2 regions of the Paenibacillus sp. FSL M7-1414 genome follow, and region 1 is predicted to be linked to the other one. Evidence: predicted binding sites of a transcription regulator. Region 1 holds the regulator's gene; the other holds the start of a gene.
The links. The regulator CtsR, encoded in region 1, represses protease genes until heat stress. The targets are predictions, from matches to a motif close to ATGGTCAATAAAGGTCAAACA.
Positions count from the first base shown of each region.

Region 1 (15,816 bases):
CGGATTGCTGCTTGCCTTGGGAATACCCAATCCCTCAAGGTCTTCATAATAGGCAGCAATAAATTTCTCAGCCACGTGAGGAACATCTGTTCCAAGTTGTTCTGCTTTGCGAATCAGCTTATCGTCCACATCCGTGAAGTTCACCACATAGTTCACATCATGTCCTGTCTGTTCCAGGTATCCACGAACCGTGTCGAAAAAGATAACCGGGCGTGCATTCCCGATATGAATGTAGTCATATACCGTTGGTCCGCAGACATACATCTTTACTTTCCCTGGCTCTTGAGGAACAAATTCCTCTTTGGTACGACTCATCGTATTATAAATCTGAAGCGTCATGGTCACTTATCCTTTCATCCTATACTGCCTTTATTTATTGTATCACGTATCACGCACAGTCTCATTTTCACGGGCATTTTGCAGTGTACGTACTTCTTCCTGCAATCGTTCGAGTTCTTTTTGCATACCGCGCAAGGAGTCAACGACTGGATCGGGCAATTGCTGACTGAGGCGATCTACCCGTCGGCCATCCTGTTTAACAATTCTGCCCGGTATACCTACTACGGTACTATTGGAAGGGACCTCCTTAAGCACAACGGAGTTCGCACCAATGTTACATTGATCCCCCACGCTAAATGAACCGAGCACCTTGGCTCCGGATGAGATAACCACATTATTACCAATGGTGGGATGTCTCTTCCCTTTTTCTTTCCCTGTTCCGCCCAGGGTAACCCCCTGATAGATAACGACATCATCGCCAATCTCACATGTTTCTCCAATAACGACGCCCATCCCATGGTCAATAAACAACCGATTTCCGATCGTAGCTCCAGGATGTATCTCGATTCCTGTCATAAAACGGCTAACCTGCGAAATGAACCGGGCAACCGAGAACCATCTTCGCTTGTATAAAAAATGAGCGATCCGGTGTGCCCATATCGCATGCAGCCCTGAGTAGGTGAATACCACCTCAAACCAACCTCTGGCCGCCGGATCGTTTTCAAACACCGCCTGGATATCTGATCTGATCTTCTTGAACATGCTCGTTCCCCTCTTGTTCAGGTTCCCGTCCTCCGGCTTACCGGACGGCGCGTTCCTTGGTAGTGTACTGCACACTCGCCTAAACAAAAAAAACGCCCCTGCAGCATTTAGCTGCAGAGGCGTTTATCGCGGTCCCACTCTGCTCGGTCCATTCTTAAATAGAATGAGCCCTCAAGCGGTTTGGTAACGGAAACCAATCGTCACAACCTATCCTAACGTTTTCCCATGTCATGATCGACAAAGGCGGGGCCGGATTCGGCTGTGCAGCTCACGGGCGCATTTCGGCTGATGGACAGTGGATGGTTCACAGCCACCGCAACCAAAGAAATCTCTCTTTGCTGCGGGACCATCCTCTCTGATTCTGTCCGGGTCAGTCTACTCCTCCCGATCTTTGCTGTTCTATTAGATAAATCATATCAATTATTCGTTGTGTTGTTATTATAGCGAAAAGGCCTCAGACTGACAACAGCCTCCTACGTAATCCATCCATCGTAGGACTGTGTTCAGATTCCAAATAAACGGAATGTCTTCTACTAAAATTATTTTACTTGTGCAAGCAAACGTTCGATCACCGTATCACGACCCAGAAGTACGATCGTTTGGTTCAGATCCCGTCCATGCGTCTGTCCAGTCAAGGCTACACGAATTGGCATAAAGAGCTGTTTGCCCTTAAAGCCGGTCTCTTTCTGTACTTCCTTGATCAATGCAGCCATTTTGCTTGGAGTAAACTCTTCGCTCGCCTGTACTTTATCCGCAAATGCCTTCAGTACGGTTGGCACCTGCTCCTCAGCAAGCACTGCTTCTCCTTCACTTTCAAGCTCCAGATTGGAACGGAAGAATACTTCCGACAATTCGACAATATCGGAGGCAGAATTCATCTGCTCTTGGTACAGGTGTACCAGAGTATAAGCCCATTCTTTTTGTTCAGCAGACAGCTCGGAAGAAATACGTCCAGCCTTTTGCAGATGCGGAATGGCCATTTCGGCAATACGTTCCGGGTCAGCATGTTTGATATAATGGTTGTTCAAGTGCGCCAGCTTGTGGGTATCAAATACCGCAGGGCTCTTGGACAGACGTTTCGTATCAAAAATGGAGATCAGTTGCTCTTGCGAGAAGATCTCTTCTTCCCCTTCCGGCGACCAGCCGAGTAAGGAAATAAAGTTAAACATCGCTTCAGGCAAATAGCCGAGCTGATCATACTGCTCAATAAACTGGATAACGGACTCATCCCGTTTACTCAGCTTCTTGTGATTTTCATTCACGATCAACGTCATATGACCGAATTGCGGTGGCTCCCAGCCAAGCGCTTCATAGATCATCAGTTGACGCGGCGTGTTCGAGATGTGATCTTCCCCACGCAGGACGTGGGAGATCTTCATCAAGTGATCATCCACAGCAACGGCATAGTTGTATGTGGGAATGCCGTCTTTTTTCACAATGACGAAGTCACCGGATTCCTTGCTGTTGAACGAGATTGTGCCTTTAACCATATCATCAAACATATATGTGCGCTCTTCCGGCACACGGAAACGAATACTCGCTACGCGGCCTTCCGTTTCAAACGCACTAATTTGCTCTGGAGTCAGGTCACGGTGTTTGCCAGAATAACGCGGCGTTTCTCCACGTGCTGACTGTTCCTCGCGCTCTTGCTCCAATTCTTCTTCCGTGCAGAAGCAACGGTAAGCCAGACCTTTATCCAGCAATTCCTGCGTATATTTACGATAGAGGTCCAGACGTTCCGTTTGACGGTATGGTCCGTATTCTCCGCCCACGTCAATACTTTCGTCCCACTCAATTCCGAGCCATTTCAGGTATTTCAGTTGGCTTTCTTCACCACCGGCAATATTCCGTTTCACGTCCGTATCTTCAATACGAATAATGAATTTACCGTTATTATGTTTGGCATATAAATAGTTAAACAACGCCGTACGGGCATTCCCGATATGCAGGTGTCCCGTTGGGCTCGGCGCGTAACGCACACGAATATCCGTGCTCATATGATCCCCTCCGTCACTAATTGATTGATGATATCACACACGTACAAGGCAAACAACGGATTGAGCGGCAATGCCCTCTCCCCGTCCCGGGAATCCCAGTTGCTCTGTTGTTGTTGCTTTCACGTTCACCTGTGTTACATCCGCTTCCAGTGCCTTGGCAATAACCTCAGCCATCTGTGGGATATAAGGAGCCATCTTTGGCTTCTGGGCAATAATCGTTGAATCAATATTCCCTAGCTTATACCCGCGATCCTTCACAAGCTGCCATACATGCTCCAGCAATTTCAGGCTGTCGGCATCTTTGAATTCCGGATCGGTATCCGGGAAGTGTTTGCCAATATCCCCAAGTGCCAGTGCACCCAAAATGGCATCACTGATCGCGTGCAACAGCACGTCTGCGTCCGAGTGACCCAGCAGACCTTTTTCATAAGGAATCGTTACTCCGCCAATAATACACGGGCGTCCCTCTACCAGCTGATGTACATCAAATCCCTGTCCTACACGTATCATCGCTTCTTCTCTCCCCCCAGCAAAAACGCAGCATATTGCAAATCTTCCGGCGTTGTTAATTTGATATTGGTATAATTGCCTTCCACAACCTTGACCGACATTCCCTGACGTTCAGCCAGCATGGCATCATCTGTTCCCAGAAATCCGTCCTGCTCAGCTGATTCGTAGGCGGAGAGCAGGGAAGAAAGACGAAAAGCCTGCGGGGTTTGAATGCTCCACAGACTGCTGCGGTCTGGCGTCGCCGTAACGACTCCTTCCGCATTCACTTGTTTGATCGTATCCTTCACGGGAACCGCTAGCACAGCTGCTCCACCACCGGATATGGCGGCCGCCATGCATCCCTTGATCTGCTCATGGTTCACAAAAGGACGTACCCCGTCGTGAACGAGAACCCAATCCGTCCCAAGTGCCTCAAGGCCTTTATGGACAGAATGTTGTCTCTCTTTCCCTCCGGGGATAACACGGACACGTGAATCCAGTTGGTATTCTTTTACCCAATCCTGGCAACGTTCAACATCTGCGGTTCCTGTGACCAGCACCATCTCGCGGATCTCGTCCAGTGCAGCAAATACCTCAAGCGTATGTATGAAAACGGGCTTGTCCTGCAGCAACAGAAACTGTTTGCTCTCGGTCGTCCCCATCCGGGTTCCGCGACCTGCTGCCACAATGACAACGCCCCACCCTTTATCCATGCCGCAATCCCTGCCTTGTCTGTCAGTTTATCGTCCAAAGATATACAATATCATTCAACGATACACTACCCATCATACCGCTTTATTGGGCTTTTTCCAACAGTTTCGGCTTGGCAAAAATCATTCGTCCCGCTGAAGTCTGCAACACACTGGTCACCAGCACTTCCATCATCATGCCGATATACTCACGTCCGCCCTCCACAACAATCATTGTGCCATCATCCAGATAGGCTACACCTTGACCATGCTCCTTGCCATCCTTGATGATCTGCACCATGATCTCCTCACCTGGCAGAACAACTGGCTTAACCGCATTGGCGAGATCATTAATGTTCAACACAGATACACCCTGGAGTTCGCACACTTTGTTCAGGTTAAAGTCATTGGTGACCACTTTGCCCTGAAGCACTTTAGCCAGTTTAACCAGTTTGCTGTCCACCTCGGAGATTTCCTCGAAATCCCCCTCGTAGATCAGAACTTTTACATCGAGTTCCTTCTGGATTTTGTTCAAAATGTCCAGTCCACGACGTCCTCTGTTCCGCTTGAGCAGATCCGATGAATCAGCAATATGTTGTAACTCCTCCAGAACAAATTCCGGAATTACGATCGTGCCTTCAATAAATCCGGTTTTGCATATATCAGCGATACGCCCATCGATAATAACACTGGTATCCAGAATTTTATGTTCTTCCATCCGTCTATCCTCGTCCACCTCGGGATGACCCCATCGTCCAGACATCCAGAAGGCCCCCAGATCGTCTTTCTTCGCCATGGCAAGGGTATAACCGGAATAAGCACTAATCACCGTCAGCGCCACTTGCAGCACTTCTCCTGCCGTCCCCATCCATCCCACAACAGGGTAAAGTAACAAGGCCACGAGCAATCCTGCAACGGTACCTGCAGCACCTGCAGCCAATTCGTTCATAGGTACTTTTGCCAATGAATCAATTCCACTATGCAGCCTGTCTGCCATCAATGTTCCACCAATATTACATACAGCCATAAACATTACAGCTCCCAGCAGCGTCGATATACCAGCTCCCAGTAATCCTGCTGACTGAATCCACTCCGCCATCCATGGGACCGATTTTCCTGCCAGATGATATGCCGTGTAGCCGAACCATGCACCGCACAATCCTGTAAAAGTTAAAATGCCTTTTTTCCACATTAGTCCCTGCACCTCCTTCAATGTATCTTGATCTTTATATCCAGTATGATCCAATTCCTGAATTGCTAATCCCATCTGGAAGAACTTTTTGGAAATGTTGCAATCGTCAGTTGAAAGTAGGTAAATTATTGGCATATAATGAATTCAATTCATATCCCGAGGTGAGTGGCAAAATGAGTACGCTAAGTTTACAGGCTTTCCAGGATCAAGTTTCTGAACTGTTGTTGCGTCATCGCAGCCTGATTGATGTACTGTCCAAAACGGGACAAGCCGGAGCGTCTGTTAACCGTGCCGTGTCCAAAGCCATTACCGAATGCGGCTGCATCGAGCTGCACGCCACCAAGCAGAAATATGCCCCGGAGAGCGATATTGCTCAAACCAAGGGCCTGCTGGAAACGCATGTGGAAGGTGAGTTGTGTGAGAACTGCAGAGAGGTCATCAGCTCTGAGCTAGGGCGGAACCTGTTCTACATGTCGGCTCTCTGCAATCTGCTGGACATTAACATGGAAGAGGTCGTAAATCACGAATCACAGAAGTGTTCAACGTTAGGGATGTTTAATCTGTCGTAAGAAGATATGTATGTCGTCCGTAAGGGTTTCTTTTACCGTAAATAGATCTCAATAAACAAAAAGCACGCATTCTCCAGTTCAGGAGAGTACGTGCTTTCTTTGTATAGTGTCTGTCCCCAAGGCGACTTAACGATCGGAAGGACGGGAAGATTTCTCATCCTTGCGCTTTTTCGCCCGACTACGCGAGGCCGCTGTTCGCACATTATGCTTCATTCCATACAAGGCGTATAACACCAGCGGAATAAAGATCAACTTGGATAACTGCTCCGGGAAAATAACGGCTACGGCTATGGCAAATAACACAACCCATGGTGCGATCCAGATTGCCTTGCGTGGCAAACCGACCTTTTTGAAATTGGGATATTTAAGCGAACTCACCATCAGATACGATAACAGCAATGTAGCAATCATCATACTAACCGGGCCAATATCCTTATTGAACAAGGACAGTGTGGCCAGTACCCCGCCGGCTGCCGGAATCGGCAGACCTGTGAAGTATCCGGGAATTCCCGGACGAACGTTAAACCGTGCAAGACGAATGGCTCCACAGATGGGAAAAGCCGCTGTTGCGATCCAGGCGAGGATCGGCATCGAATCTTGAAATGACACCATAAATATGATCAGGGCTGGTGCTGCACCAAAGGAAACCATGTCAGACAAGGAATCCAGTTCCTTGCCAAATTCACTTTGAGCATTGAGTGCACGTGCCACTCGGCCATCCAGACCATCTAGCAACATCGCTACTATGACCATAATGGCAGCCAAACTGTAATTTCCATCAATCGCAAGCAAAATTGCCATCATTCCAAGAAACAGATTACCCAGGGTAAAGAGATTCGGAATGAATCTGGTTAGCATCGTTGTTTCACCTCATCCATTTCAAGCCTTTATATAGGCAAACCCTTACATCTGTCTGTCGATAAACATTTGCTCCTGCAAACGTTTGAGGCCTTCCTTAATGGTCCGGGCACGAACTTCACCAATACCGTCCACTTCGTCCAGTTCTTCAATTGTAGCCATAATAACATGAGGCAATTGTTCGAATTGATCCACCAGATTATGGATAATGACATTGGGCAGGCGGGGGATCTTATTTAATACCCGGAATCCACGAGGGGCAACCGAATCCTCAGAAGTAGCCGCTGATGATGGATACCCGAGCAGACGGACAATATGATGTGCATCCAGCAACTCATCGTCCGACAATCTTTTCAGTCCCACGATAATTTCACGGATTTTGTCATCACTGTCGTCACGGGCATAGTCTTTATACAATAACCAGGCTTCTTCTTCCGTTGTACCCACGAGTTCTTCCATTTGCATGGAAATGAGTCGTCCCTCATTCCCGAGTTCATGAATGTAACGTTTGATTTCCGTTTTGATCCGCATCACCATTTCGGTACGCTGAATCACATTAACCACTTCAGGAATCGTCACCAGTTCCTCAAATTCCGAAGCACTCAGATTCGTAAGGGACTGTGTTAATACCGCTTTGTATTTCTCAAGGGTTTGAATCGCTTGATTCGCTTTGGTCAAAATAACCCCGATTTCCTTGAGGGAATAACGAAGTGTTCCCTGATACAAGGTAATGATATTCCGGCGCTGTGATATGGATACGACCAATTTACCCGTTTGCTTTGCTACACGCTCTGCCGTCCGGTGACGAATCCCCGTCTCTGATGAAGAGATCGAAGAGTCAGGGATTAACTGGGTATTGGCGTAAAGAATACGCTTCAAATCCTCGCTAAGAATAATGGCTCCATCCATCTTGGCGAGTTCGTACAGGTAGTTTGGGGAGAAATCACAGTTAATCGAGAATCCCCCATCCACCACTTCCATTACTTCAGGGCTGTATCCTACAACAAGCAGTGCGCCCGTCTTGGCGCGCAGCACATTTTCTAGACCTTCGCGGAAAGGTGTACCTGGTGCGATCAGCCTTAACAACTCATTCATATTATCCAGTTGGCTCATATCTTTCATCTTGTTATGCCCCCTAATCTAAAGCAACCGCTAGTGCATCTGCCACGGTATTCACACCGATCAGTTGTATCCCGCGAGGATGTTTCCAGCCCTTTAAGCTTTTTTCTGGTAAAATGACTCGTTTGAAGCCCAGCTTTGCTGCTTCCTTCACTCGTTGTTCGGCCCGTGATACGGCTCGAACTTCACCTGTCAGACCAATCTCGCCAAAGATGACGTCGTCTGGCTTGGTCGGCACATCTCTCAAACTGGATGCAATGCTGACGGCAACCGCCAAGTCTACAGCGGGCTCATCCAGCCTTACTCCTCCAGCTACATTCAGATATGCATCCTGGGTCTGTAAGAACATACCCATTCGTTTCTCCAACACTGCAATAATCAGATTCAATCGATGCAGATCTACCCCTGTTGCCATACGGCGGGGAGAAGGAAAATGGGTCGTCGAGATCAACGCCTGTAATTCCACGAGCAGAGGACGTGTCCCCTCCATACTGGCAACTACCGTTGAACCTGCTACACCCAGTGGACGTTCCGACAAAAAGAGTTCGGACGGATTGCCCACCTCACGAAGTCCATCCTCGCCCATTTCAAAAATACCAATCTCATTGGTGGAACCAAAACGGTTCTTCACCGCACGCAACAGGCGATACGTATGATGCCGTTCTCCTTCAAAATAAAGCACGCAATCCACCATATGTTCTAACATACGTGGACCGGCAATGGCACCTTCTTTGGTAACATGCCCCACAAGAACCGTTGCAATGCCTCTGCCTTTTGCAATCCGCATGAACCTTGACGTACATTCCCTTACCTGTGCTACACTACCCGGCGCACTGGTAACTTCGGGAAGATATACCGTCTGAATGGAGTCGATGACCAGAAAATGCGGCTGGATCTGATCCACCGCTTCCTCTACACGTTCCATATTGGTTTCACACAGGACATACAACTCGGCAGAGAGTGCCCCGAGGCGGTCTGCCCGCAATTTGGTTTGCTTGACTGATTCCTCACCGGAAACATATAACACACGCAAACCCGAATGCGTCAAAGCATGGGACGTCTGCAACATCAACGTTGATTTACCAATACCCGGATCTCCGCCCACCAGAACGAGTGAACCCGGAACGATTCCGCCACCCAATACCCGGTTCAACTCTCCGATTCCAGTCTGTACACGCGGTTCCTGACCGCTATCTATATCTATGATAGGAAGCGGTTTATCTTTACTGTCAAACAGAGGAGAATTTCTCCCTTGTGTTTTGACCACCGTCTCTGTTTCTTCCACCATTGAATTCCATGACTGACAACCCGGACACTTACCGTACCACTTGGGGGCTTCATAGCCGCATTCCGTACATTGAAACTTGGTTTTAACTTTGGCCACTTCAGCACTCCTATAATTTAATTTTATAACAGCATTTTGCATTATTCGACGAATTTCACCCAAACTCCCTGACGTGCAGGGTTACTAAAAGTTTACCATTGTTTGAGATTTTTCGTAAAGGATTATCGCAAACTTTACACATGTTCCTGACATAATCATGTCCGTCTTCTGTCCAAAGTGCAAAAAATCCTCCCCGGCCGAAGCCGAGAAGGATTTGATTAAGGATTATGGATCAATACAAGCTGAAGTTTAACTCCAAAGCTTGCTGTATATTATTTAGTTTCGATTTCCTCATTGGACGGAACGACCACGTCTTTTTTCGTAACAGACAGTGCACCGTTCTCTTCGTCAATGAGCAATGAATCCCCTTTGGTTACGTTACCTGTGAGCAACTCTTCGGACAATTTGTCCTCGATATGCTTTTGGATTGCCCGACGAAGCGGACGCGCACCGTAAGCTGGATCAAAGCCTGACTTCGCAAGGAACGACTTGGCATTATCAGTGAGTTCGAAATCGACCTCATGTTCGAGCAGTCGTTTACGAAGTTCTTCACTCATAAGCGTAACAATTTCAGCGATGTGTTTTTCTTCGAGTGAATGGAACACGATAATTTCATCAATCCGGTTAAGGAACTCTGGACGGAAGCTTTTCTTCAGCTCATCCATCACTTTCCCCTTCATGTTGTCATAATCTGCTCCCGCATCTACAACTGCAGTGAAGCCCAGTGTAGAGTTACGTTTGATCGCTTCGGCACCCACGTTGGATGTTAGAATGATCAGCGTATTGCGGAAGTCAACGACGCGACCTTTGGAATCCGTCAGTCGACCATCCTCAAGCACTTGTAACAAGATATTGAATACTTCTGGATGTGCTTTCTCGATTTCATCGAGCAGGACTACGGAGTATGGTTTGCGACGAACTTTCTCTGTCAGCTGGCCACCTTCTTCGTACCCAACATATCCTGGAGGCGCTCCGACAAGTCGGGAAGTCGAGTGCTTCTCACCATACTCGGACATATCAATCCGGATTACTGCATTTTCATCGCCGAACATCGCTTCAGCCAGAGCACGAGCAAGTTCTGTTTTACCTACCCCTGTAGGGCCGAGGAAAATGAATGAACCCATCGGACGTTTTGGATCTTTAAGTCCCGCACGAGCACGACGAACCGCACGGCTGACAGACTTCACTGCCTCATCCTGACCGATGACACGTTCATGTAGAATAGACTCCAGATTCATCAGACGCTGTGTCTCTTCTTCTTTCAGTTGGTTCACAGGGATTCCTGTCCAGCTGGCTACCACTTGTGCGATATCCTCAGGAGTAACCTCGGAATCGGTGCGACCTTGTTTCTCTTTCCACTGGTTCTTCGTTACATCCAGCTCTTCACGGATTTTTTGTTCCGTATCACGCAGAGCTGCTGCTTTTTCGAACTCCTGACTTTGAACTGCAGCGTCTTTTTCCTTACGGATATCTTCCAGACGGCTTTCCAGTTGTTTCAGGTTTGGTGGGATCGTGTAAGAGTTCAATCTTACTTTGGAGCCCGCTTCATCAATCAGGTCAATCGCTTTGTCTGGCAAGAAACGGTCCGTAATGTAACGATCAGACAGTTTAACCGCCTGCACAATTGCTTCGTCCGTAATTTTCACGCGGTGATGCGCCTCATAACGGTCACGCAAGCCGTGCAAGATTTGAATCGCTTCTTCCGGAGAAGGCTGATCTACAGTAATCGGTTGGAAACGACGCTCAAGCGCTGCATCCTTCTCGATGTATTTACGATACTCATCCAGTGTTGTCGCACCGATACATTGCAATTCTCCACGGGCCAGAGCCGGTTTCAAAATGTTAGAAGCATCGATGGCACCTTCAGCTCCGCCTGCGCCAATCAAGGTATGCAATTCGTCGATAAACAGGACAATGTTACCTGCTTGGCGAATCTCATCCATGATTTTTTTCAGACGATCTTCGAACTCACCACGATATTTGGTTCCAGCGACTACAGAACCCATATCCAGGGTCATTACACGTTTGTCGCGCAATGTTTCCGGAATCTCATTTGCGATGATTTTTTGTGCAAGGCCTTCAGCAATCGCTGTTTTACCTACACCTGGCTCACCGATCAATACCGGGTTGTTCTTGGTACGACGGCTGAGCACCTGAATGACACGTTCAATTTCTTTGCTACGTCCAATGACTGGGTCCAGGTTGTTCTCTCTCGCATAAGCCGTGAGGTCACGTGCCAGACTGTCCAGCGTTGGTGTGCTGACATTGGCAGGTGTTCCATTATGACTGGATACAGCTTCACTGCTGCCAAGCAATTGCAGCACTTGTTGCCGTGCTTTGTTCAGGCTAATTCCTAGGTTATTGAGCACACGTGCTGCAACACCCTCGCCTTCACGAATCAATCCAAGCAGGATATGCTCTGTGCCTACATAAGTGTGGCCCAATTTACGAGCTTCATCCATAGACAGTTCAATTACTTTTTTCGCACGTGGCGTATATGCAATGTTGGTAGGTTGCTCTTGGCCACGGCCAATTAGCGTTTCTACTTCATCCTGAATTTTTTCCAATCCGAGTCCCAGGCCGATCAGTGCTTTGGCTGCGATGCCTTCGCCTTCACGAATGAGGCCGAGCAAAATATGCTCAGTACCGATGTTATTATGACCGAGACGGACAGCTTCTTCCTGCGCGAGTGCGAGCACCTTTTGGGCCCGTTCCGTAAATCTTCCAAACATCATATCTCCTGCACCTCCATGGTTTTGGATAAAACGAGGTCATGTAATGAAATAACCGTCGTATTCTTCATATCATTTTTGTTTGCAGCCGTGCTGCGAATAAAGTCATTCGGCATTCGTACATGCCTTATTATATAAAAGCCGCAATGCGGCATGAAACCATAATTCAATACAATATCAGGTTAAACTAGGACTGCTTCGCTGCATTGATCGTATCACGAATCAACTGAGCTCGGTAGATGTCACGCTCATCTGTGCGCATATCTTCCCCGAATGTTTTCTGCAAAAATCCCGGCTGTGTCATCACATTCAACTCATTCATTACCGTGATAGACAGTCCATCCAACAATCCGAGATCCACGCCAAGGCGTACATCCGATAAGCGCTGTGCAGCTTCCTTGGAATCAACAATAGCTGCATGAGACAATATGCCATAAGAACGCATGACCCGATCCGTAATCCGAAGTCTGGAGTCGGTAATTAACCGTTCTCTCGCTGTACGTTCATGACCAATCATCTGTAACACAACACCATGCAGGTTCTCGATGACTTCCTGTTCGGTCTGTCCCAAAGTAATCTGGTTCGAGATCTGGAACAGGTTACCCATCGCCTCGCTACCTTCACCGTATATCCCTCTTACCGTCAATCCCACTTGGGAAACTGCGGTTAGAATACGACCAATCTGTTGTGTCATCACCAGGGCAGGCAAGTGCATCATGACCGATGCTCTGACACCTGTACCTACATTGGTAGGGCAGCTAGTTAAGTATCCTCTGCGATCATCAAAAGCATAATCCACGTGCGCTTCAAAAGCATCATCTATTGCGGAAGCTTTCTCCCAGGCTTCTTTCACCTGAAACCCCGGATAGAGGCACTGGATACGAAGATGATCCTCTTCATTAATCATAATACTGACAGACTCATCCTCACTGAGAATAACCGCACCATTCCTGGATTCATTCGCAAGACTTGGACTGATGAGATGTTTCTCCACCAGCACCCGTTTGTCGAGTTCGTCAATATCGATCAGATCCAACGTATGAAAATCCCCAAAGGCATGAACGTCATCGTATTGAAGTACTTCGCTCAGCTTATTCAGCACCTCTTCCGATTGCTCATTGGAAGCCAGCATCGGAAACGGAACATGCTGAAGGTTGCGTGCAATCCGGACACGGCTGCTAATGACAATTTCGGAATCAGCCGCATCACTGCGCATCCAGTCGCTGAGCGCCTTCTCTGTAAAGCGCAGATTAGGCATTACGCATCCCTCCTACTCATGACAAACTTTACTCCTGAGCTATTCCTTTTTCAAGTCCTCTGATCTGGTCACGGATCTGAGCCGCCTCTTCAAATTCCTCTTGTGCGATGCTCTCTTGTAGCTCACGCTTCAGATCAGCAATTTGCCGTTTCACCTTGATGCGACCACCAGCTCGTGCAGGCACTTTGCCTACATGGGACGTATTACCATGAACCCGCTTGAACAAAGGATCCAGACGACTGTCAAAATATTTATAACATGAACTGCAGCCGAACCGGCCTATCTTACTAAATTGTGCGTACGTCATACCACACTCTTCACATTGAAGAGCTTTTGCAGGTGGTGTTCCTGCCGATCCACTTTTGCCGGCTGGATCAAAATCAAGCAATCCGGACAACAAGTTGTGAATGGAAAACCCGCCTGCTGTTCCAGGGATCATTTCCCCTTTTTCACGGGCACATGACTCACAAATATGGAATTCCGTCTTCTCTCCATTTACGATCTTAGTAAAATGAAGTGTCGCCGGACGTTTATTGCATTCTTGGCACAGCATATTGATGTACCTCCTTTGACCCCGATAGTTTTCATTTACCGAGCAAAGATATTAACATCGCCTTCAACATTCTGGCACGAATTTGATCCCGGTAAGGAAGTTTGACCAATATAACCTCTCTAGATACAGCAGCTCGCATCAACCCGGCTTCCCGCTTGCTCAAGAAGCGCGCTTCTTCCAATTGATAGATCAGACCTTCGGCAGCTGTCTGCCCGATCTCTTCACCAATACTATGGTGCAAATGATTATGCAGAGCTGATTGGGCCGGTAATTCAATGCGCTGTATGCGAACATAACCACCACCGCCGCGTTTACTCTCTACCAGGTATCCCTTCTCGAGTGTAAAACGTGTGCTGATGACATAATTGATCTGGGAAGGTACACATGAGAATTGATCTGCCAGATCATTACGCTGAATTTCAACCATTCCTTCGGGACTTTCATGCAAAATACTCTTCAGATATCGTTCGATAATATCAGAGATATTACGCATCCAATCATCCTCCACTGTCTGAAACGTTAAGTCAATAAGGACCCACACGCCCCCACAGAGTACACCTTCTCTACCCATTTAACCAATCAGGGAAACAGCGAATCTTGCTTCCACAGGTGTCAACAGGAGAGCGAAGGAAGCACGAAGGTCCTTTAATATTCCCTTGATCCTCCAATGAAATGAATCCCGTATATCGGCGATCATGCATCAGATTGTAGAAAGGAAAGCTACTTAAGTATTAAACCTTTAGTTGACTTTGACTTTCTTTGACTTTATAACCATTATAGCATATTTTGTGGTTTTGCCAAGTGGGGTCACTATTCATTTTTTACGATTTTACACGAAATATTCCCCGGACACAAAAAAACCTCTCCAAAATTGCTGGAGAAGTCCATTTGTCTTTCAATCACGCCGTATTTCTATATAAGCTAATCAAGTTAAATGGAGCAGTGGGAATAGTCATCAGAAGAAATCGAGCAAATAGGTTTCCCGTTCAGGAATCGCTTGTTCCAAAGCCTTGATTGCTGTGTTCGGTCCGTGAATTCTTCCGATTCGTGCCATTTCCGTTGGTCTGCGATATCCCATCAGCACCGCGGTAAGGGATTGAATATCCACCTTAATGGTCTGATCATCAGTAATTGGTTCCGAAGTTTTCCATATGGACGCTGTTCCGTTCATTGCCACGTTTAATTGCCATATCCCTTCATTCCATGGAGCGTGGGCATCTTCTACCTGAAGAACAATCTGCACCGGTGAGTCCTGGCTTGCAAATGGATACTGGGATATAAACTGCTCTACACTAACGATACGAGCCATAAAATAAGGTACAATCTCCTGCTGAATCCGTGGGTTATCCAATTGGAAGGCAAGCGTATCACTGGCAGGCGCCTGCAACGTAACTTCCTGGATCATGGAATCATGGTTAGCAATGAAGGTCCACAGCCCTTGCCTAGCCTCTTCATTCAGATAGATGATCTCTTTAATGGTAAATTTATTTTCCTTAACCTCATATAAAAGATAACCTTGTGCTGCATCAGCTTCATCATAATATACAGCCTTCTGGCTGGTCCCATTAACAAGAACTGAATTCTCCCACCTTGCATCATCCCGAACCAGAGTTCCGTTATAACGCTCAGCATACGCACTGTATACTTCCTTTAATATGCTGAGGCCCGGATCCCCACGCCGAATTGTTCCAGGTGTCGCTTTTTTCAGAGGCAAATGAGCTGTAGGTACTTTATAACGTTTAAATTCAACATACGTCTCCCATCCATACTTCCGATAGAAACCAAAAGAGAATGGATGCAAGAATGATATGCTCTGTTTGTTACGATTCATTTCTTCCAACGCATGCTTCAGCAGACCCGCTACCCAGCCTTTGCGTCTATACTCTGGCCAGGTGGCTACACCCGCAATACCGCCCATCTCGAACGATCTGCCAT
Region 1 is NZ_JBBOOS010000001.1:6,124,503-6,140,318, forward strand. It holds gene cysS (cysteine--tRNA ligase) at 1-339, opposite strand, end outside; gene cysE (serine O-acetyltransferase) at 382-1,041, opposite strand; gene gltX (glutamate--tRNA ligase) at 1,581-3,038, opposite strand; gene ispF (2-C-methyl-D-erythritol 2,4-cyclodiphosphate synthase) at 3,072-3,548, opposite strand; gene ispD (2-C-methyl-D-erythritol 4-phosphate cytidylyltransferase) at 3,545-4,240, opposite strand; gene MHH92_RS26930 (PIN/TRAM domain-containing protein) at 4,323-5,408, opposite strand; gene MHH92_RS26935 (hypothetical protein) at 5,582-5,977, shown strand; gene pssA (CDP-diacylglycerol--serine O-phosphatidyltransferase) at 6,104-6,835, opposite strand; gene disA (DNA integrity scanning diadenylate cyclase DisA) at 6,881-7,957, opposite strand; gene radA (DNA repair protein RadA) at 7,971-9,338, opposite strand; gene MHH92_RS26955 (ATP-dependent Clp protease ATP-binding subunit) at 9,611-12,073, opposite strand; gene MHH92_RS26960 (protein arginine kinase) at 12,258-13,328, opposite strand; gene MHH92_RS26965 (UvrB/UvrC motif-containing protein) at 13,357-13,881, opposite strand; gene MHH92_RS26970 (CtsR family transcriptional regulator) at 13,913-14,374, opposite strand; gene MHH92_RS26975 (GNAT family N-acetyltransferase) at 14,837-15,816, opposite strand, start outside.

Region 2 (15,816 bases), 5.9 Mb from region 1:
ACTATTTCTGCTGCCTTCGTTCAATGTGCAAACGCCAAACCGCCCAATTATATATGTTGTTGCGTAACTTATTTGCGGGTAGCGATGACAGATGTACCTGTCATTTCAGCCGGTTTAGGCAATTGCATCAGGTCAAGGATCGTTGGCGCGATATCCGCCAGGATTCCGCCTTCACGCAAGGTTACATTGGCATCCGTAACGATGAATGGAACCGGGTTCGTTGTATGAGCTGTGAACGGACGTCCTTTCTCATCGAACACCATATCCGCGTTACCATGATCCGCCGTGATCAGTACAACGCCGCCTTTGGCAAGTACTGCATCCACAACACGGCCCATGCACTCATCTGTTACTTCAACCGCTTTGATGGTAGGCTCCAGCATGCCGGAGTGTCCAACCATATCAGGGTTAGCAAAGTTCAGAATGATGGCGTCATGTTTGTCTGCTTCGATCTCGCGAACACATGCATCAGCTACTTCATACGCACTCATCTCTGGTTGCAGGTCATACGTTGCAACTTTTGGTGAGTTGATCAGTACGCGAGTTTCGCCCGGAAGCTCCACATCACGACCACCGCTGAAGAAGAAGGTAACGTGCGGGTATTTCTCAGTTTCTGCAATACGCAGTTGTTTTTTATTGTTCTGTACCAGGACTTCACCCAGGGTGTTGTCGAGGTTCTTCGGCGAATAAGCCACATAACCTTCAACCGTCTCGCTGAACAAAGTCAAACATACAAAGTGCAAGCCCACAGGGAACTTCGGACCACGATCAAAACCGCGGAAATCCTGGTTCGTGAATACTTGCGACAACTGGATCGCACGGTCAGGACGGAAGTTGAGGAAGATAACGGAATCGCCGCTCTCAACCAAACCTACCGGCTCACCATCCGCTTTGACGATAACCGTTGGTTCAACGAATTCATCAAATACGGACTTCTCATACGATTCTTCAACCGCTTTGAGTGGGTCAGTGTATTTTGGTCCATCTCCATAAACGATGGCACGGTATGATTTCTCAACCCGTTCCCAACGTTTGTCACGGTCCATCGCGTAATAGCGACCTTGAACCGTTGCGATTTTACCTACACCAACTTCTTCAATCTTGGCGATCAGCTTCTGCATGAAGTCTTTACCACTGTCTGGCATAACATCACGGCCATCCATGAAAGCATGAATATATACATCATTCATTCCTTCTTTTTTGGCCAGATCCAGCATAGCAAACAGGTGGTCGATGTGACTATGTACGCCGCCATCGGACAACAAACCGTAGAGATGAAGTTTTTTGCCGCTTTGTTTCGCTTCGCGAACAGCTTTGACAAGTGTTTCATTGTCGTAGAACTCGCCGTCACGAATGGATTTGGAGATACGGGTCAAATCCTGGTATACGATCCGGCCGGCACCAATGTTCAGGTGACCTACCTCGGAATTTCCCATTTGCCCTTCTGGCAAACCTACAGCTTCACCGCAAGCAGTGAGTGTTGTATGTGGGAATTGGCTCATGAAACGGTCGTAGTTCGGTTTTTTGGCTTGCGCTACCGCATTGCCTTCCACCGTGTTACGCAGACCAAAGCCATCCATGATGATCAGTGCTACAGGTTTTGGAGCTGTCATCTTACTTCGCCCCCTCAACAAGCGCGATGAACGAAGCCGGCTGCAAGCTGGCACCGCCAACAAGTGCGCCGTCGATGTCGCTTTGTCCGAGGTATTCTGTTACGTTCTCCGGTTTAACACTGCCGCCGTATTGAATACGAACTGCATTCGCAACCGTCTCGTTGTACAGATCCTTCACCAGCGTACGGATGTAAGCAATAACTTCATTCGCATCTTGGGAAGTGGAGGATTTGCCTGTACCAATCGCCCAGATTGGCTCATAAGCGATAACAACTTGTGCCGCTTGCTCTGCAGACAGACCTGCAAAAGCAGCTACTGTTTGCACTTTGCATACGTCTTTTGTTTGGTTCGCTTCACGCTCTTCAAGCGTCTCACCAAGGCAGAAGATTGGAGTCAATCCGTGACGGAATGCTGCATGCAACTTTTTATTGACAGTCTCATCGGTTTCCGCAAAATATTGACGGCGCTCCGAGTGACCAATAATGACATAATCCACACCCAGGTCTTTCAGCATCACGCCGCTGATTTCACCTGTGAATGCACCGTTATCTTCAAAATGAAGATTTTGTGCACCAATTTTGATGTTTGTGCCTTTAACAGCTTCTACCAGGGATGGCAGATTTGTAAACGGTGCGCAGATTACAGTTTCCACGCCTTCAACTTCCGCTTTTCCTTTAACTTCCTGAATGAAGTCATTGGATTCGGAAACCGTTTTGAACATTTTCCAGTTACCTGCGATAATCGGTGTTCTCATGGGTTTCAACTCCTTCATGCTATAGGCTACTAAAACTTACTTGTCGTTCAATGCCACTACGCCTGGAAGAACTTTACCTTCCATGAACTCGAGCGATGCACCGCCACCTGTAGAGATGTGGTTCATCTTGTCAGCCAATTTGAACTTCTCAGCTGCTGCTGCGGAGTCACCGCCACCAATTACAGTGTAAGCTTCTGTCTCAGCGCAAGCTTCCGCTACTGCACGAGTACCGTGGGAGAATGGCTCGATTTCAAATACGCCCATTGGTCCGTTCCACACAACCAATTTGGAGTTTTTGATTACATCAGCATAGATCTCACGTGTTTTAGGACCGATGTCGATGCCTTCCCAATCTGCTGGGATGCCGTCGATGTCAACGATTTGTGTGTTTGCTTTTGCACTGAAATCGTCAGACACTACGATATCTACCGGCAGGTAGAAGTTTTTGCCCAGTTTTTTCGCTTTTTCGATGAAACCGAGAGCAACATCAAGTTTGGAATCATCCAACAAGGATTGTCCAATTTCATGTCCTTGTGCTTTCAAGAACGTGTAAGTCAGACCGCCACCGATGATCACGTTGTCTGCAATGTTCAGCAGGTTGTCGATTACATCGATTTTGTCCTTAACTTTGGATCCACCAATGATAGCTGTGAAAGGACGCTCAGGGTTGGAGATTGCTTTACCCAACACTTCAAGTTCTTTCTCCATCAACAAACCGGACACTGCTGGAAGCAAGTGAGCGATTCCTTCAGTCGAAGCATGTGCTCTGTGAGCCGCGCCAAACGCATCGTTAACGAAAACGTCAGCCAGTTCAGCAAATTGTTTTGCCAGTTCCGGATCGTTTTTCTCTTCGCCTGCGTGGAAACGAACGTTTTCAAGCAACAATACGTCGCCATTGTTCAGTTCAGCGATTTGAGCTTTAACAGCGTCACCAACGGAATCGTCAGCTTTAACTACTGTTTTACCAAGCAATTCAGACAAACGCTCAGCTGCTGGAGTCAAACGCAAGGATTCAACCACTTCGCCGTTAGGACGACCCATGTGGCTTGCCAAAATGACTTTAGCGCCTTTTTCAATCAAGAAGTTGATTGTAGGAAGCGTTGCACGAATACGTTTGTCATCTGTAATTTTACCATCTTCGAGCGGCACATTGAAATCTACACGGACAAAAGCCCGTTTTCCTGTCAATTCGATATCGCGTACACTTTTTTTGTTCATCTGTATTTCCTCCGCACCCATGTATTTGGTGGACCAATCAAGAGCTAAAATCCCTCGTCAATCCTGGTGTTTTTGAGAAATTTGCAAAATGTAGATATATAAAGAGCGGAAACAATATAGCATCTGTTTCCGCTCTATGTTATTGCAGATATTACTTAATCATTTTTGCAAAGTGCTCCAAAGTGCGAACCAATTGTGCAGTGTAGGACATTTCATTGTCATACCAAGCTACAGTTTTAACCAATTGTTGGTCGCCAACAGTCAGAACTTTAGTTTGAGTTGCATCAAACAGGGAACCGAAAGTGATTCCTTGGATATCGGAAGATACGATTTCGTCTTCTGTGTATCCGAAAGTTTCTGGATCGGAAGCTTCTTGCATAGCTGCGTTAACTTCTTCAGCCGTTACTTTTTTGTTCAGAACAGTTACGAGCTCAGTCAGGGAACCAGTAGCTACTGGTACACGTTGAGCTGCACCATCAAGGATGCCTTGCAGTTCTGGGATTACCAGACCGATTGCTTTAGCAGCACCAGTTGTGTTAGGGATGATGTTTTCAGCTGCTGCGCGAGCACGACGGAAGTCACCTTTAGGGTGTGGAGCATCCAACGTGTTTTGGTCGCCAGTGTAAGCGTGAATTGTAGTCATCAAACCTTGAACGATTCCGAATTTGTCTTGCAGTGTTTTTGCCATAGGTGCCAGGCAGTTTGTTGTGCAAGATGCGCCGGAGATTACAGTTTCAGTACCGTCGAGGATTTCATGGTTTACGTTGTAAACGATGGTTTTCATGTCGCCAGTAGCTGGTGCGGAGATAACAACTTTCTTAGCTCCACCTTTCAAGTGTTTCTCAGCTGCTTCTTTAGTTGTGAAGAAACCAGTACATTCCAGAACGATATCTACGCCCAGGTCGCCCCAAGGAAGTTCTTCCGGGTTACGGTTAGCCAATACTTTAACTTCTTTGCCGTTCACTTTAAAGAAGCCATCGTGTACTTCAACATCGCCATCGAAGCGACCTTGAGTTGTATCATATTTGAGCAAATGAGCGAGCATTTTAGCGTCAGTCAAGTCGTTGATTGCTACTACCTCGATGCCTGCTACATTTTGAATACGGCGGAATGCCAAGCGTCCAATACGTCCAAAACCGTTAATACCTACTTTAATCATGAGTAAGTTCCTCCCAAGTTTTGATTAATTTTTTATGAAACTTATATATTCAAGACAGACGGTGAAGTCCGTCAAGACAACAATAGTTGTGATGCAAAGTAAAACCTTATTCCATTTCAGCAACGATGACTTCGGCAGCAGCCTCATCAATAATCAGAATATCTTCCTGACCAAATCGTAACACGGAATGTATAGCAGCAGCTTTGCTTTTGCCACCTGCAATTCCAATCACAACATCGGTTCGTTCAATATCCTGAAGTCGCATACCCAGTGTAAGCATGGTATGTACCACCTTACCCTGATCATTAAAGTAATAACCGAAAGATTCAGATACGGCCCCTTGCTCCTGAAGTTCATCTATAATCTCCGTCGCAAGTTTGCGTCTTTTGGCCATCTCTACGGCATCACCAATTCCATGAATAACAATCCGTGATTGCCTGATCAGCTGCAGAATCTCCTGAACACTAGGGTCCTGGATTAATGATTCATAGGCATGATCACTGAGCAAATCCGGTACATGCAGGAGTTTGTATTGCGCCCCTACCCGTTTTGCCATTGTGGATGCGATCGTATTAGCCTGAATTTCAAGGCTTTCTCCAAGTCCACCGCGTGCCGGTACGAACCAGACACCTTTGAGCGATGTTGGCGGATTTAGTTGTTCTGCGACTTCGGCCGTTGTTGAACCGCCAGTAACGGCGACAACATCGTTGTCACTCATGATATTGCCGAGAGCCTTCGCTCCGGCTCTGCCCAGTTCCCTTTTGGCAAATGGAGAAACGTCCGAATCGCCAGGAACCACAAATACCTTTTGCAGACCGTAGGCTTGCTTGATGCGCTCTTCCAGCTCGGATAATCCGAACAGCTCTTTGGCTACGGGCTCTAACTGCTGCAGCAAATCATACCCTGCCTCGCTGATCTTCATTCCTGCACTGTCAATTTCAATAAGTCCCTGAGCCTTTAACAGATCGGTCTCAGCCCTCAGAACCCGCTCGGTCATCTGCATGGAATTAGCTAACGTTCTCCGTCCGATCACATCCGATAACATGATCTGTTGCAGAATCGTATACCTCTTTTTCAAGATATCCATGAGATCAGGCAGAAGCTGCTTTTGTACTTCTAAAATCGTTCGCATGCTTTCCACTCCCGCAAGTTCTCGTTCTAAGCTCTCTTTCGTGGCCCTAAAACGTCCCGGGTTAACTTTTTAAGTCCCACGTCTATTCTACCTAAAACTGACGTGACATGCAAGTGTTTCAACGTGTTATTTCGACACGCATTCAGCGTTTGTACGCGCCTATTTTCACAATCTTAGACTTCCATGATCTAGGACTAGCTCACGCATACCATATATAGAAGAAACAAATGAATTCAATCTACATATCGCTCAGAATCACATTTCATACGGCATGTCCAAAACCTCTAATAGCATTTACTTAAATGCACTCTTTATCCACTCTTCTTCATCATGATCATTTTTGGGTTAATCCAAACCAATACCACAACGAACTGCTTGCAATTAAATATTTCATGAGCTATAATCATTATTGCTGTCACATAATGTGCGCCCGTGGTCCAATGGATATGACGTAGGCCTCCGAAGCCTGAGATCCAAGTTCGATTCTTGGCGGGCGCGCCATTTTTATTTAACAGCTCATAACCCATTTAACCAATGAAACCGGAAAGGTTTCTTTTTTTTGCAAGTTAGTTTGACTTTCTTTGACTTTTTGTTTGGAATTGTTTATTATGTGGGTAATACGGTAACAGTTTAAGTATAAACACCAATAACATTTACATTCCAAGGAGGTTTTTCACGTGAGTTTTATTCCAATGGTCGTTGAACAGAGCAACCGGGGTGAGCGCGCCTACGACATCTACTCCAGATTGCTGAAGGATCGTATTATTTTCCTTGGTAGCGATGTTAATGACGTAGTGGCTAATGCCATTATGGCACAGATGTTGTTCCTGGCTGCGGAAGATCCGGAGAAAGACATTCACTTATACATCAACAGCCCAGGCGGATCGATTACAGCCGGTATGGCGATTTACGATACAATGCAATTCATCAAACCGGATGTATCTACCATCTGTGTAGGTATGGCGGCTTCCATGGGTGCATTCTTGCTGAATGCCGGTGCAAAAGGTAAACGTTTTGCATTGCCTAACAGTGAGATTATGATTCACCAACCACTTGGTGGTGCACAAGGTCAGGCTTCTGACATCGAAATTCGTGCTCGCCGCATCCTGAAAATGCGTGATACCTTGAACCGCATCATCTCTGAGCGTTCAGGTCAACCGCTGGAGCGGATTGAGAAAGATACAGATCGTGACTACTTCATGAGTGCTGCTGAAGCCGCCGATTACGGTATCATTGATAAAGTCATCGAAAACGTAGGATCACAAGGCATCTAAGTGTGACGTAGACCACGGTCTATGCGTTAACATAATCAACACCTAACGTAATCAGCAACATATAATTGTGTTGTCTATACGAGAAGAAGCCCTCATCATAATTATGATGGGGGCTTCTTTTTTCATTTTATAAGGAAGAAAACTTAAGAGTGCATAATAATGATTCTTTATTTGGTTCCATTTTCATTACTGAAAGGTTCCGTGCCTTTAGGGAGAAGCTCTTTATACGTAAATGGCATTTCAGGGAATCCCTCTGCGTACGCCGTATACTCATACAACTGGAAGAACACAACTACACCCGTTGGTGTCACATAGAAATCTTGATCTTTATTCAACCCTTTATAACCGTCGAGGTATCCACCGCGGGCTTTCAGTTGTTCACCCACTTTTTTACTCAACGTCTCGCGCATGGTTTTGTTATTTTGCAGCACATCATCTAACGTAAGCTCCTTACCTGTGTCCAGTGCAAAGGTGTGGCCCGTACGGTATGTCATACCATGAGCGCCAGCATAATCTTCGTATCGTTGTGTAATGAGTCCCAGCACGCCTTTTTCGTTGTACGTCACTACATAGGAGCTCTCAAATGCATATGGACGGTTGGCTGTTGCACCGCCGAATTCAGATGTCTGTTTCTTGAAGTCAGCTACATAAGCATCCACTTCGTCTTTCAGCACTTTGTTGATCGCCGCTTCAGCTTCTTTGCTGGCAAGTCCACTCACCTGCGGATATTGAACATCTACTTCAGCATTTTTTACAGTGACATTAACTGTTGCTACTTTAATTTTAACGTTATTTTGTTTCACCTTGCTGAGTGACAACGTTTTGGTTTTGGCATCCCAATTCCCCTGTACACCCAGATAATCTCTCATTGCCGAGAATGGGATATATAATCTGCCGTTGATCAGCTTTGCGTCCACTTGAGGATAATAGTTGTTAATTCGAACACTCGGCTCGCCATCCAATAGGCTGATCGTCATCGTGTTATTGGCTGCTGTCAAAGCGTACTCTTTGGTTTTCGCATCATATTTCAGAGTCCCACCTGCCACATCTTTAACCGCCGTAAGAGATACCCAAGTTGAGCCACCTTGAAGAAGTCCTTTTTGAGTCAGTGTTTTTCCACCCGACTTCAGGGTCACCTCAGCTGTGGTTGTCACTTTCGAGGATACCGATGCCGCCTGAACCGAACTGTCCTGCCACACCGAACCGCTACCTACAATAATTCCTGCTGCGAGCAATGCACTTGTCCATTTTTTCCATGATGTCATATATAAAACTCCTCTCTGAATTCACAATTAGGGATCATTGCGTATGTAATCCTGACCTGATCGCATATCTCATACGCTCACCTCTCTATTATAATTAACCCGAATTCGGAAAGGTTTACAGCTCGAGTTACAATGTTGATGAATATCAGTAGGAAAATATATGGGGATATGACCTTTTTGTCACGAACAACTATACAAAAAAGATACCAATATACAACATTTCATGTTGCTTCGAATAAAGTTCCCTCCTATCTAACTTCATCAAAGTTTGCTTTTCCAACAAAAAAAGACTCTGTCCACAGGACAAAGTCTTTGTCATTATTTCATTTTACCCTTCAAATGACACTTATAAAGGTTACTTGAGCTTACAATCCTTAGTTCACTCTTGTTTATTTCATTTCATACGTGATATTCAGGATTGTACTTACTTTAACCTGGCCTGTTTCAATCTCAGTACCACCTGCTGTATCTTGTGCTTTGGACATCAACGCCTCGCTTGCATAGAATACAGGCACATTGGCATCACCTTGGCTTACGGAAAGAACAGCACCCAGTTGACGTTTAACTGCTTTTGCAATGGCGCCAGCTTTCACATCTGCATTGGCAACAGCTTTTTCAATCACTTGGGATTCATAACTTTCCGGATTTTCTACAGTAAAGCGTACGTTTTCAATATTGTTGGCACCCGCACCCGAAGCAGCATCGAGCAACTCGCCAATCTTGTCCATCTGACGATATGTGACTGTCAGCGTATGATGCGCTGTATATCCTTTAATTTGTTGTCCATCTTTTTCACTATACGTATAGTTGGGTTGTACAGAGAACTGACTCGTTTGAATGTCGTCTGCACTGATCTTCCACGTGTTCTTCAGCAAATTGGATACTTTTTGAACTTTGGCAGCATTCGCTTTTTGAGCAGATGCAGCTGTCTCTGCAGTACTGTTCACACCAATGGACAGATACGCGATATCAGGCTTCACCTGAATCTCACCTTTACCCACAACATTAATCACATTCTGTTGTACTCCCTGAACCTCTGCAGCGTAAGCATAGTTACCTGGTGCAACCCATGCTGTTCCTCCAACAAGCAACGTACTTGCCACCAGCACCGCACCAAACGGTTTCATCCATTGTTTACCCATCACGATAGCCTCCTTATGTGTTAACATCTCAAACTTTAAACGATTTGATACCTTAACAGACGGGACAAATTCCATAATGTTGCACTTGACGATAGCATAAACGTGAAAAACGCAAAAAAGCCCCTTTCGGGACTTCTTCATTGGATTGATCATATCTTATTGGTTTTCGAGCTCTTCCTTGCTTACCAGACTAACTAAAGCGTTTACAGCCTGTTCGGCATCCGCACCTTCTGCACTAATCTGGATTTCCGTACCTGTGCTAATTGCAAGGCTCATGATCCCCATGATACTTTTTGCATTAACTTTTTTGTCGTCCTTCTCGACGAACACTTCAGACGAGTACTTATTCGCTTCTTGAACGAACAGTGCCGCAGGTCTGGCATGGAGACCCGTTTTCAAACGGACAACTACCGGGTGCTTTGTCATGGAAACTTACCCCCTATTATGAAATCTGGACATTAAATACACAATTATATTTAAACAACATTATACCATTAACCCGTGCAGGACACTAGAAGAAAAAACTCAGGGTGCTTTGACGGGCATTATCTTGCCCTATTTCATCTTTTGCAGAGCGCATCCAATGACCTGAGTGAGTCTCCTAGATCCTTAACGGCATACTTTCCCGACCGTTTCTGTCAGCAGAAACAGCCGACCTTGTTACTTTACCCTACGCCGTCTTAACCATAACGTTCTGTGCGCACTTTTTCAGCCAGCTCATCAATTTTACGAAGCCGATGGTTCACTCCCGACTTGCTAACTGTACCTTTAAGGAGTTCGCCCACTTCCTTCAGATTGATATCTGGATGAGCGAGTCGAACCTCCGCCACCTCGCGAAGTTTCTCAGGCAGCGATTCCAGACCAACTTCCTTTTGCAACAACCGAATATTATCGATTTGTCTTACCGCCGCTCCAATCGTTTTATTCAGGTTGGCGGTCTCACAATTGACAATCCGGTTAACGGAGTTACGCATATCACGCATAATTCGTACATCTTCAAACTTGAACAAGGCCTGATGAGCACCAATGATGCTGAGCAGCTCAATGATTTTCTCGCCTTCCTTAATGTATAGGATGAATCCTTTTTTCCGTTCTATGCACCGGGCATTCAGATGAAATTCATTGGCCAGGTCAACCAGTGCCTGACAGTGCTCTTCATACATGGACGCAATCTCCAGATGGTACGAGGAACCTTCCGGATTATTAACCGATCCACCGGCCAGAAATGCACCGCGAAGATAGGCACGTTTACAACAGTTCTGCTGAAATAACTCCGTATTAATTCCTGGCGTAAACAGAAAACCTTCCGATACAATATGAAGACTGTTGAGAATCTCTTGTACCATGGTTGGAATTCGAACAATATATACATTGTTCTTTTTCAGCCGCATTTTTTTGCGGACCAGTAGTTCCGTATGCACTTGAAAATGCTTTTTAAGCAGAGAGTATGCCCGTCTTGCAATGGCGGCATTCTCCGTCGAAATATCCAAGATCACTTTTTTATTCGATAACTGCACTGCACCAAGCATACGGATGAGGGCTGAAAGTTCCGCCTTTTCGCAGCACGGTTCGCTCTCGATCATGGTTAACTCTTTTTTGGTCTGTGCTGCAAACGACATGGGACTTCACCTCTTCCGTAACATCCAATTTTGTACCAGTTGGTAGATGTGATGACTTAACTTGTCGGCATCATGACGCAGATAGGTTTTGAACAGAACAAGGGTATCTGCAACCACCTGATAGCCGGCACTTTCGAGTACATTCATATCCAGTACAACCGGTTTTGCTCCTTTTTCCGCATACTTATTTTGCACTTGCAGCGGAATATCACCATTATTTACGATAACATAGTCGAAGAGCTGATGACCTATATGCTCGTGTACCGCCTTAAGGTGGTCACTTACCGTATAGTTATCTGTTTCTCCCGGCTGTGTCATCACATTACAGATAAACATCTTCACCGCATCAGCCTCTACCACAGCTTCTGCAAGCTTAGGTACGAGTAAATTGGGAAGGATGCTTGTATAGAGGCTGCCTGGCCCGATCAGAATAGCATCAGCTTGACGAATGGCCTCTACTGCCTCTGGCAACGGCTCCACGTGATCCGGTTCAAGGAAAACACGTTTGATGCGTCCACCCGCCTCAGGGATTTTGGACTCACCTGTAATAATTGTCCCATCTTCCATCTCGGCATGCAACACAACGGCCTGGCCTGCGGCTGGCAATACCTCACCTCGAACGGCAAACACGCGGCTAAGCTCCCGCACTGCGGTCACAAAGTCGCCCGAAATATCCGTCATTGCAGCCAAAATCAAATTTCCCAAGCTGTGGCCTGCAAGCCCCGCGCCTGTATTGAAACGGTACTTCAACATATCTGAAAGCAATGGTTCTACATCAGCCAGTGCCGTAAGCACGTTGCGAATGTCGCCCGGAGGCGGCATCTGTAGCTCATTGCGCAGGATGCCTGAACTTCCACCGTCATCTGCAACTGTGACGATGGCCGTGATATCCAGCGGCTTCTCTTTCAAACCGCGCAACATCACGGATAATCCGGTTCCGCCGCCCATTACAACTATTCTCGGACGTTCTCTTCGTGGTCCGGCCTCTTTCATCCCTTCACCCTCTTCAATGACGGTCCCGGTCAGCGTCGCGATGGCTCACGGTAACAGCTTCTGTCTCGCTGCTTCCCAACATCTTGCCCAAATATTCCGATATTGCTACCGAACGATGCTTGCCTCCGGTACAGCCGATTCCAATAATAACCTGGCTTTTGCCTTCCTTCCGGTATTGCGGAATCAGGAAATGCAGCATATCCAGCAGCTTGGTCAGAAACGCCTGTGTCTCCGGCCATTTCATAACATATTCGTACACATCACTATTCTGTCCCGTATTCGGTCGCAGATGCTCAATATAATGCGGATTCGGTAAAAAACGTACATCAAACACCAGATCAGCATCAATCGGAATGCCATATTTGAATCCAAACGACGTAATATTCACCGACAGCATTTGGCTTTCCAGATGAGAAAAACGGGATATGATGCGTTCTTTCAGTTGAGCAGGCTTCATTGTACTTGTATTCAGTACCTGAGTCGCAGAGTTTTTGAGTTCCTCCAACATCTTGCGTTCCAGTCGGATGCCGTCCAGCGGCATGCCCTCAGGAGCCAAAGGATGTCTGCGCCTGCTTTCTTTGTAACGCTGAACAAGTACAGAATCTGTAGCATCCAGGAATAAAATTTCGCAATGAATGGTAAAATGATCTTTAATATAGTTCAAAGACTCGGACAGAGCCGTAAAGAATTCACGCCCGCGCAGATCGATAACCAATGCAACCTTACCAATCTTGCCGTTTGACTGTTCAATTAGTTCCGCAAATTTCGGAATCAATACCGGCGGCAGATTATCCACACAGAAGAAACCCAGATCCTCCAGGCTTTGTACTGCAATGGTTTTACCTGCTCCGGACATGCCCGTAATGATAATGAGCGTGGCGCCTGTGCCTGGTGATCCTTCACCTTCAAGCATAAATGTCCCCTCCTTATCATATTGCTGTCTTCATATATTGTTACGAGGATACTAGGAACGCAAGAGAAGACCTGCTGCACCCACAATACCTGCATTATTACCAAGTGTAGCTTCCAGAATCTGAACCCCATCTTGCAACGGTTCTGGCGTCAGCTTAGCAAACACAGTACGGATTTCATCAAACAAGAAATTGCCCGCTTTGGATACGCCGCCACCGATGATGAACATCTCCGGGTTAATGACAGCTGCTACAGTAGCCATGGACTTGCCCAGGTAAAAGGCCGCACGATTCACAATGCGCTGTGCCACTTCATCGCCTGCCTTGGCAGCATCAAATACTTCTTTGGCTGCAATCTTGTCGACGAGTGCCAGTGACGTATGATCCCCGCGCTCTACGGCATCCTTTGCCATACGGATAATACCCGTTGCAGACGATACTGTTTCTACACATCCCATTTTACCACAACCGCATTTGATGGCTTCCAGATCAGGTACAACACTGATATGACCCAGTTCTCCCGCCATACCGGAGAAACCCTGATAAATGTTACCATTCAGGATCAAACCTCCGCCAACACCCGTACCGAGTGTATAACATACGCAGTTGTCTACGCCTTTGCCGGCACCTGCCCAGACTTCACCCAGTGCAGCCACGTTTGCATCGTTATCTATTTTGATTGGCTTGCCCAGACGTTCTTCCAGAATCGAACGAATGGCCACATTCCGAAATCCGATGTTAGGGGCATGAACGATAATTCCCTCGCGTACATTCGTGAAACCGGCCACTCCAGCACCTACACCCTCAAGCTGTTCCCAACTGTACGGTGATTCGGCTACGATATGTCGGACATACTTCTCGATGTTGGCGATGACCGTGTCTACGCCCTTATCCACTTCAGTCGGTCCTTCATACGTATGCATTAGCTGACCTTGTTCATCGCATATACCGACCTTGATTGCTGTTCCGCCGAGATCGACCCCAACGTAGATTTTCTCAGACATGCTGCAAGCCACCTTTATCTATCTAAAATAGTTTAAGTCCTACGTACCAACTATAATTGAAGGATACGCCTGGGTCAAGACGAGAAGACCTCTAGTACCTCCTGCTCCGCCGGGGTTGTGAACCACATCACGCACCGTTTTTGAATACGTATACATCCTCATTACCTTCATTTATAAACGCACGCTTTATTCCTTCCTCCCCATAACAGAGGAAGCCTCAACTCATGATATTGCATCTTCACTCGTTCCATTCATAAAAGATGATCTTCGCCCCCTCAGAGTGGTGACTCGTCTTATGCACCCCGCCACCTGTCATTCTTACGCAGAAAGCTATCTAATGACGGTATTGCCAACAAAAAAAGAGCCTTCCATCCACAGGAAGACTCCCTTACTTTTATGAAAATCTGAAATTGTAGAAATTGGGCTGACTCAGTTGATTTTTCTACGTTATAACTTCGTTTCCACACGTACCGGCTCTTCTGTCTTCTCCATCTTGTTCACATCCAGAATATCAAGCAGGAAGACAAAAATCGGAATACCAATGATCAGTCCCCAGATCCCCAGGAAGTGTTGCGACAGAATTAGTACGATAAAGGTGTAGAACATTGGCAATTTGGTCTTGTGTGCCATCAGTTTTGGATTCAGGAAGTACGTCTCCAAAGCATGAATAACAATAATCATGATGATCACAATAATGCTTAATTTCAGTCCACCCATCTGATACCCAATCAGACAGAGCGGTACAAGTGAGATGATAACCCCCGCAACGGGAACCAGACTGAGCATGAACACCAGAATGGTCAGAGCGAACAGATACGGGAAACCCAGAATCCATAAGCCCAGTATCGTCAGTACTGTATTAAACACCGCAATAAGAAGCTGCGCCTCAATGACTTTACCAAAAGAAGATACGAATTTGTCTCCCAGATAAGCAACTTCATTGTAGAACCATCCGATTTTACTTGTTTTAAACTTGGACGTGAACTTGGATATCTCCTGCTTTTGCAACAAGAAGAACAGACTCAGAATGATAACGAGCAGAATAAACTCCAGCCATTTGCTCAAAGCGAAAATATATTTCAATGCATCATTGGTGTAATTTTTAATATCGAATGATTGAAGATAACCCGCAATTTTGGATGCAAAATTATCACCGTCTGCACTATCCAGAAATTTCATAATCTCGTTTGTCAACTGAACAACCTGATCCACGATCCGTGGTGAATATCTGGAAATGCCAAGCACAATGACTGCGATCACAATCATATAGAGTAGGATGACCACAACTTTATAATTGATTGGAAACAACCGATTCAAACCACCTGTAATGAAATGCTGTAACCTGTTCATGACATACGTCACCAGGAACAACAGCAGAATCATGTGCAGCATACTCCCCATACTGAACAAAATTAAACAGAACAAGAGCAGGATCAAAAATCGTCTCACTGTCGCATTCTGTAACCAATCTTTTATCATTTCCCCCAAAATCTTCACCTCACAGCTAATATGCCCTATATGTATACGATCTCATGCCCACTGTAGTTTCAAAAAAAGAGAAGCCTTCCGGCTTCTCTCATTTCATGAGACTTCCCGTTGTCTCTTATTCCCAGCATATGCCTAACCTCACGCATGTAATGCTTATTTATCCAACGTTTCGCTCCAATCATGGACAATGCTTCCTTCAAGGAACTTCTCACAATCCATCGCGGCCATACATCCTGATCCTGCA
Region 2 is NZ_JBBOOS010000001.1:175,042-190,857, reverse strand. It holds gene gpmI (2,3-bisphosphoglycerate-independent phosphoglycerate mutase) at 69-1,613, opposite strand; gene tpiA (triose-phosphate isomerase) at 1,615-2,367, opposite strand; gene MHH92_RS00920 (phosphoglycerate kinase) at 2,404-3,585, opposite strand; gene gap (type I glyceraldehyde-3-phosphate dehydrogenase) at 3,737-4,744, opposite strand; gene MHH92_RS00910 (sugar-binding transcriptional regulator) at 4,851-5,876, opposite strand; tRNA gene MHH92_RS00905 (tRNA-Arg) at 6,303-6,377, shown strand; gene clpP (ATP-dependent Clp endopeptidase proteolytic subunit ClpP) at 6,554-7,150, shown strand; gene MHH92_RS00895 (stalk domain-containing protein) at 7,318-8,415, opposite strand; gene MHH92_RS00890 (SIMPL domain-containing protein) at 8,805-9,557, opposite strand; gene MHH92_RS00885 (HPr family phosphocarrier protein) at 9,714-9,983, opposite strand; gene whiA (DNA-binding protein WhiA) at 10,238-11,176, opposite strand; gene MHH92_RS00875 (gluconeogenesis factor YvcK family protein) at 11,183-12,169, opposite strand; gene rapZ (RNase adapter RapZ) at 12,183-13,082, opposite strand; gene MHH92_RS00865 (ROK family glucokinase) at 13,134-14,084, opposite strand; gene MHH92_RS00860 (AI-2E family transporter) at 14,532-15,563, opposite strand; gene trxB (thioredoxin-disulfide reductase) at 15,726-15,816, opposite strand, start outside.
Region 2: a site for CtsR is predicted at 6,445-6,465, ahead of clpP (ATP-dependent Clp endopeptidase proteolytic subunit ClpP). Genes of this name have one in related genera too.